2 regions of the Glaciecola sp. SC05 genome follow, and region 1 is predicted to be linked to the other one. Evidence: predicted binding sites of a transcription regulator. Region 1 holds the regulator's gene; the other holds the start of a gene.
What was found. Region 1 encodes sigma-54, which starts transcription at its own class of promoters, with help from an activator protein. Its sites were predicted from a motif close to GTTGGCACGNNNNTNGNNT; they were not measured.
Positions count from the first base shown of each region.

Region 1 (4,217 bases):
AGCCTACAGACAATCAGGATCAACCATGACGAGCACCCTTAGCGCAAAGCATTTAGCCAAATCCTATAAGTCTAGACAGGTCGTTCGCGATGTCAGTATTGAGGTGTCTACCGGTCAGATCGTAGGATTGCTTGGTCCCAATGGTGCCGGAAAAACCACTACTTTTTATATGATTGTGGGATTAGTGCCTTTGGACAAAGGCGAAATTCAAATCGACCAATTAGATATTACTTATCAGCCGATGCATGAGAGAGCAAGACACGGTATCGGATACCTACCGCAGGAAGCGTCTATCTTTCGTAAGCTCACCGTCCATGAGAATTTAATCGCCATATTGCAAACCAGAAAAGAGCTGAGCCGAGCACAGCAAGAGCAGAAGGCGGATGAGTTACTTGATGATTTTAGCATCAACCACATTCGAAATAATTTAGGCATGAGTTTATCGGGTGGAGAGCGCCGCAGAGTAGAGATTGCTAGAGCATTAGCGGCAAACCCCAAATTTATTTTACTCGATGAACCCTTTGCAGGTGTTGACCCAATTTCTGTTAGTGATATAAAGAAGATCATATATCAGCTTAAAGAACGCGGTATCGGTGTACTCATTACCGATCATAATGTAAAAGAAACACTAGATGTATGTGAATTAGCGTACATTGTAAGCCACGGTGAGTTAATTGCATCGGGTACCGCTGATGAAATATTAGCCAACCAGACTGTTCGCGATGTATATTTAGGTGAACAGTTTGCACTATAGAGTCGCATTATTCGTATACAAGACGAATTCGTAGCTAAAGGAAGTTAATGAAACCCTCGTTACAACTGAAGTTTAGTCAACAGCTGACCATGACACCGCAGTTACAGCAGGCTATTAAACTGTTGCAACTTTCTACGCTTGATCTACAACAAGAAATCCAAGAGGCGCTTGAGTCAAATCCGCTTTTAGAGCTTACTGATCATGAGTATCCTGAGAATGACAGCACCGACAAATCTGATCAAAACAACGCCAAAACCAACGATAACTCTGCGACTTCTAATAATTCTGATCGAGAAACTGGTTTATCTGGCACCGACAACATGGATACCCATGACGCTCTAGAAAAAGGCGATATTCCTGATGATCTTCCACTTGATAGCTCTTGGGAAGAATATTTGGGCTCCAGTTCAGCGCCCATTAAAATGATCGGAACCAATCCTGACGAAGACTATGTTTTTCAAGGTGAAACTAGTGACTCCATCCAAGACCATTTAATGTGGCAAATGGAATTAACGCATTTTTCTGAAACCGACCGGTCGATTGCCATTGCGATCATCGACTCCATTGACGAGTCGGGTTATTTGACGACCACCAGCGAAGATATTCTCGAAAGCCTAGATGACGAAGACGTTGATTTAGATGAAGTCGAGTGCGTACTCAAACGTGTGCAGATGTTCGACCCTGTTGGCTCTGGCGCCAGATCGGTGCAAGAATGCTTGCTGGTGCAGCTGCGCCAATTCGACGCAAACACGCCATGGTTAGAAGAAGCCAAAGAATTAATTCAAGAGCATGCCGATTTACTGGGTAGCAAGGACTATCGAACCTTGATGCGCAAGACCAAACTCAAGGAGGACCAGTTACGCGAGGTCATGCGCCTGTTAAAGACACTTAACCCGCGTCCAGGCAGCGCGGTATCAACCAAAGAAGCCGAATACATTATTCCAGATGTAAACGTCTACAAAAAGAATGGCCTTTGGACAGTTGAGCTCAATAACGATGCGCTGCCGGCGCTATCGGTTAATGAGACTTATGCTAGTTTAGGAAAAACTTCAAAAAATCCGAACGATTCTCAATATATCAAGTCACATTTACAAGAAGCGAAATGGTTTATAAAGAGCTTGGAGAGTCGCAACGAGACATTATTAAAAGTCTCTCACTGCATTGTTTCAAAACAGCGTGAATTTTTTGAAAAAGGGCCAGAGAAAATGACCCCCATGGTACTAAATGACGTGGCAGAGATGGTCGATATGCATGAGTCGACAATTTCTAGGGTCACCACGCAGAAATATATGCACACACCGCGCGGTATTTTTGAACTTAAGTACTTTTTCTCCAGCCATGTTGCGACCGAATCAGGTGAGAATTGTTCGTCTACGGCGATTCGAGCATTGATTAAAAAATTGGTGGCTGTTGAACCTGCACATAAACCATTGAGTGATAGCAAAATTGCGCAAGTGCTCGCCGAACAAGGTATTCAGGTTGCTCGTCGAACAATTGCAAAATATCGGGAATCGTTACATATTCCCCCCTCAAACCAACGAAAAAGTCTTATTTAGACGCAACAAGAGGACTTAGTATTATGCAAATTAACCTTACCGGCCATCATGTAGATATCACTGACTCATTGCGTAGTTACGTGGATACTAAATTCGAAAAATTAGAACGTCATTTTGACCACATCAATAATGTCCACGTGGTCTTAAACGTAGAAAAACTCAGCCAGAAAGCAGAAGCTAAACTTCATTTAAAAGGCGGCGAAGTATTCGCGAACTCTGAACATACCGACATGTATGCGGCAATAGATTCTCTTATCGACAAACTCGATCGGCAGGTAATTAAACACAAAGAAAAACTCAGAAGGCACTAGACGAAACTTACCTTATGATAATTTCTGATATTATTTCTCTCGACCGAACGCAATGTTCGGTCGATTGCCAAAGTAAAAAGCGTATTTTCGAAATGATCAGCGATATTGCGATAAAACAAAACCCACAGTTGGATCAAGACGAAGTATTAAGTGGCTTAATTAATCGCGAAAAAATGGGTAGCACTGGCATTGGCAATGGGATTGCTATTCCTCATGGCCGTATTAAAGGCATCAGCCAAATCATGGCGATCATCGTGACCACCGAGGAGCCCATAGAGTTTGATGCCATCGACAATAAACCAGTGGATATTTTCTTTGCCATATTAGTGCCTGCTGAAGAGGCCGAAACACACTTGAAAGCACTCGCTGGCATCGCCAGAAAGTTGAGTAATAAAGACATTGTAAAAGCCATACGCAATGCCCAAACTAAGAAAGAAATTATTTCAGCATTAGCTTAGCTGAATCTAAACTCGTAACTAGGAGCAAGCAGTGAAGCTTTTAATCATCAGCGGTCGTTCTGGCTCTGGAAAATCTATCGCTCTTCGCTCACTAGAAGACTTAGGTTATTACTGCGTCGACAATATCCCAGTCAATCTGTTACCCACTCTTACACACGCACTTGCCGACGAAAATGAGTTGGTCGCCGTCAGTATCGATGTGCGTAACATGCCAAAAGCTGAGCAAGAAATTTCAGAAATACTAGAATATCTGCCTGAGTTTTGGGATATCACGATTATCTTTTTAGACGCGAGCGACGATGTACTGATCAAACGCTACAGCGAAACAAGACGTTTACATCCACTATTTAAGCTATCGAACTCACTTACCGATGCGATTAACGCTGAGCGGGAAATACTGGTTCCAGTGGCCGAAAAAGCCGACCTAAATATCAATACAGACCAGCTATCAGTGCATGATCTCGCCGAGTTAATACGCGAAAGAGTATTAGGCAAAAAAAGCACCGATTTAGTCATTCTGTTTGAATCTTTTGGTTTTAAATATGGTATACCAAAAGACGCTGATTATGTATTTGACGTGCGCTTTTTGCCAAACCCACATTGGGACCCTGATTTAAGGCCTCTAAATGGTTTAGACGGCCCCGTGGAAGTGTTTTTAGCAGGTCAACCTTTGGTTATGAAGTTCATCTGGCAGGTACAAAACCTCATCACGACTTGGTTACCTCACTTAGAGCGCAATAACAGAAGTTATGTGACTATTGCGATTGGCTGCACTGGCGGTCAACACCGCAGCGTGTATGTTGCCCAAGCACTTTCAGAAACCTTCAAAGCTACCCATGGTGATGTGCAGGTTAAGCATCGCGAGCTAAAGAAAATTAAGGACGAAAAAGGTGAGTGATGTAAACAACATCACAAAACTTCTGACCATAACAAATAAACTTGGTTTGCACGCACGGGCCGCGACTAAGCTTGTGCAGCTAGCAAACAAGTTTGCCGCCGATATTCAACTCACCCAGGGCGACAACACCGCTCCGGCAAATAGCGTATTGGCATTGATGATGTTGGAAAGCGGTCAGGGTAAGACTGTGGAAGTCACTTGTAAGGGCCAAGATGCTCAGGCTGCCATGCAGGCTATCAG
Region 1 covers NZ_JBGIYY010000012.1:43,337-47,553, reverse strand. The annotation lists gene lptA (lipopolysaccharide transport periplasmic protein LptA) at 1-29, shown strand, start outside; gene lptB (LPS export ABC transporter ATP-binding protein) at 26-754, shown strand; gene AB9H30_RS12005 (RNA polymerase factor sigma-54) at 802-2,310, shown strand; gene hpf (ribosome hibernation promoting factor) at 2,334-2,621, shown strand; gene ptsN (PTS IIA-like nitrogen regulatory protein PtsN) at 2,636-3,079, shown strand; gene rapZ (RNase adapter RapZ) at 3,111-3,977, shown strand; gene AB9H30_RS11985 (HPr family phosphocarrier protein) at 3,970-4,217, shown strand, end outside.

Region 2 (4,217 bases), on a different contig from region 1:
CGTCATTCATGTGAATATAGGTATCTTCGTTAACCGGTTTACCGCCATGCTTTTGTGAATAATACAGCGGAATTTGCCCAACATGTCGCGGCACCGTGACTGGCAAGCGCCCAGACGGAGTTGCTTGACCAAATAACAGCTCTACAATTGCAGGACCGGCCATTGTGCCTGGGTGCCATGCAAACATTAGTGCGTCTAGATGATCCACGATATTTTCAACAATAATGGGTCTGCCAGCCATCACCACAGCAACAATGGGAGTGCCGGTTTGCGCGAGTGCTTTAATCAGTTCGTTTTGTAATCCGGGTAACTCGATGTTTGCCCTGCAGTGCGCCTCTCCCGATAATATAGATTCTTCACCGACAAAGACCAGAGCGACGTCAGCATTTTTTGCACAGCTTATTGCCTCATCAAATAAATCGCTTTCTAAACTGCGGGTAGAGGCGAGCCCTTTTGCAAGGTGTATATTTACATCATCACCAAGATACTGCTGTAGCGCACTCAAACAGGTAATGCTGTGGCGCTCCTCGCCGTCAAATATCCAGGTACCAAGCTGCTCATAGCCGTCATCGGCAAGCGGACCAATAATCGCAACATTTGACAGTGTTGCTTTATTTAATGGTAAAAGTTGCTTTTTGTTTTCAAGTAATACGCAGCTTTCGATGGCTATTTTCTTTGCTAGGCTGCGTGACGCTGATGTAACAAAATCAGCCTCACTTGGCGTGGGTCTGAATAATCCAGAGGTATCATTTGAAAATAATCCGAGTTTAAATTTCAGGTGTAATATTTTACGCACAGCTTGGTCTATTGATGTCATATCTAAGCGCTTATCAGCGAGCAGAGACGGTCCATGATATCGGAAAGTGGCGCTAGACATTTCCATATCGATACCTGCGGTAATTGCAGCATGGGCTGATTCTTCATCATTTTCAGTGAAACCATGGGTCGCTAGCTGCTTTACAGAATCCCAATCGCTAACAACCATGCCAGTATATTGCCACTCGTCGCGAAGCACCGTTTGAAGGAGCCATTGATTGCCGCTTGCAGGTACGCCATTTAGATCGCCAAACGAAGTCATAAAAGTTGCCACACCGGCTTGGTGAGCTGCGAAAAACGGACGCAAGTACACGTTTCTTAGTTCTGTTTCTGGAATATTTGTAGAGGCGTAATCGCGGCCACTTTCTGATGCGCCATAGCCCGCGAAGTGCTTTGCACAGGCAGCTATCGCACCTGCATCGCTTAGCGAGCTACCTTGGTAACCATTCACCATGGCTTGACCAAAAACACTGCATAGATATGGGTCTTCGCCGAAGCTTTCGGCAATGCGTCCCCAGCGCGGGTCTCTACTGACGTCTACCATGGGTGAAAACGTCCAGTTTATGCCGACTTTTGATGCCTCTAGAGCACTAATATGCGCTGCTTGCTCAACTAAATCTGGTGAAAAACTAGCCGCCTGCGCAAGGGGAATAGGAAAAATTGTTTTAAATCCATGGATCACATCTCGACCTATTAACAAAGGTATACCCAGCGAAGTTTCTTCAAGTGCGATGCGCTGTAGTTCATTGATGATATCGGTATCTACCTCATTGATAATTGACCCAACTAGTCCTGCTCGCACTTGCTCAGCTAATTCATCTGAAATAGTCCCACCATTGCCAGAGACCTGACTCATTTGTCCGAGTTTTTGAGTGAGGGTCATTTTTTGGAGAAGGCTATTTACTAACTCCGGGATGTTGCTTGAGTGGGTCATTCAGCTCGTTCCTTGTTTTTTAAACTGCAAAACGTTTTTGCTACGTTTTCATATGGTAGATAAATACAGGGAAAAGGGGCTTTAAACAAGCTAAGGCGGTCTGAATTTAAGGTCAACAGGAAGAAATTAAATATTTTTGTTTGGCGTAATAAAAATTGCTCGCTAGGGTTAATATTGACATTTTATTGACGGCGTCAAAAAAACTAAAATTGCTAACTCATTGAAAATATTATGATAAAAATTGGCATGTAACGTGCAGAACTCCAAGCAAATGTTCATACGAGTTAGAAGTCTATGTCAACTTTATCGTTTATTGCTGAAGACAGCATCCATCGCGACAAAACCGTCGCATATAATATCGTGCCATCAATCCGCGATGTGTATGCCAAACGCACTTCAATTGACGTCGAAAATGATGCCCTTGCTAACAGGAAAACAGACCAACAGGCAGATTCCATAGACCCAGTCGAAAAACTTGACGAAGAAAACAGTCCCCACCGTTTTTCACATCTTTTATCTATTATGCCAGCTGGCGTTGTAGTGATTGATCAAAAAGGGATTGTGTCGCTTGCAAATAAACAAGCGGGTGCTTTACTCGAAGAGCCTTTAGAGGGCGAGCTTTGGCGTGATGTGATAAAGCGAGCTTTCAGGCCTCAGGCCGATGATGGTCACGAAGTGTCTATGCGAAATGGTAAACGTGTGAAAATTGACATATCACCATTAACTGAAGAGAAGGGTCAGCTAATTGTGATCACTGATCTAACTGAAACGCGTCAACTTCAGCATCGTCTTGGTCATATGCAGCGTTTATCATCATTAGGCAAGATGGTGGCTTCATTAGCTCATCAGGTTCGCACTCCTTTATCTTCGGCTATGCTGTATGCAGAAAATATCAAGAGTGTGCAAACTCAGGGCAGCACCACCGAGCGCTTTAGTCAAAAGCTGATACTGCGCTTAAAAGATTTAGAATCTCAGGTGAACGATATGTTGCTGTTTGCCAAAAGTGGCGACAATCACATTGTTAAAGCGATGAGCTCTGAAGATATTGCAAATGTAAGTATGCAAAATGTCGAGCCGCAATTTGCACAATCGGGCGTAAAACTGTCCCTTATTAACAAAGACCAACAGGCACCGGTGCTATGCAACTTAACGGCTTTGAGCGGTGCAATTAGCAATTTATTAGGTAACGCATTACAGGCCCTTGCGCCCAGTAGCATTGAAGAGCACGCCGTCACTCTCGAAGTAGCAAGACAAACCTTTGATGAGAAAGATTACGTTGTCTTTTCAGTCACCGATACTGGGCAAGGTATTGACGAAGCGCATCTGCAAAAAATGTTCGAACCCTTCTATACCACAAAATCTCAGGGCACTGGCTTAGGCTTAGCGGTTGTCAATACGGTAGCGAAGTCGCATAACGGTTTTGTAAGCTGTGCCAATCGCAAAGACCATCAAGGTGCAGTGTTTTCTATCTCAGTTCCAGTCATACCCAATATACAAAATGAGCCCACGCAAAGCAGTACTCGTTTTGATTCAAATATAGTGAAACCAGCAAACGATGCAAACATTCAAGGAGTCAGCGCATGACTAAAACCAAAGTCCTTATTGTAGAAGATGATCATGGCCTTCGCGAGGCGCTCGTCGATACATTACTATTAGGCGGCTATCAAGTTACGCCGGTAGAAAGCGCTGAGTCAGCCATGGTGAAGTTGTCAGACGCAGAGTTTGATATTGTGGTTAGCGATATTCAGATGCAGGGTATGGACGGATTGTCGTTGCTCAAAAATGTCAAAAATAAGTATCCGCAGTTACCGATGATTTTGATGACGGCCTATGCAAACATTAACGACGCCATTCACGCTATGAGAAATGGCGCTACGGATTATTTGTCGAAGCCTTTTGCGCCGCAAGTCCTTTTGAATTTAGTCGGGCGCTATGCACCAGCACAAAAAGTAGAATCTACCACGCCTATCGTGGCTGACGAAAGCAGTATCAACATGCTCAGCCTTGCGCGCAAAGTGGCAAAGTCAGAAGCAACAGTTATGGTGCTTGGACCGAGCGGTTCAGGTAAAGAGGTCATTTCTCGCTACATTCACGATCAGTCAAATCGAAGTGAGTGTCCGTTTGTAGCAATTAACTGTGCGGCAATTCCAGAGAACATGCTAGAGGCCACACTATTTGGTTACGAAAAAGGTGCATTTACTGGCGCAATTCAAGCATGTCCTGGTAAGTTTGAGCAAGCTCAAGATGGCACCATACTGCTAGATGAAATTACCGAAATGGATATGGCGCTGCAGTCTAAGCTACTGCGTGTATTGCAAGAGCGTGAAGTGGAGCGTCTCGGTGCTCGCAAAACAATCTCTTTAAATGTACGGGTGATTGCAACGAGTAACCGCGATCTAAAACAAGCAGTTGCGAGCGGTAAATTCAGAGAAGATTTATATTACCGCTTAAACGTTTTTCCGATTAC
Region 2 covers NZ_JBGIYY010000001.1:202,924-207,140, forward strand. The annotation lists gene AB9H30_RS00860 (glycoside hydrolase family 3 N-terminal domain-containing protein) at 1-1,750, opposite strand, end outside; gene AB9H30_RS00865 (PAS domain-containing sensor histidine kinase) at 2,045-3,334, shown strand; gene AB9H30_RS00870 (sigma-54-dependent transcriptional regulator) at 3,331-4,217, shown strand, end outside.
Region 2: AB9H30_RS00865 (PAS domain-containing sensor histidine kinase) is a predicted target of sigma-54. The motif match lies at 1,991-2,009, and genes of this name have one in related genera.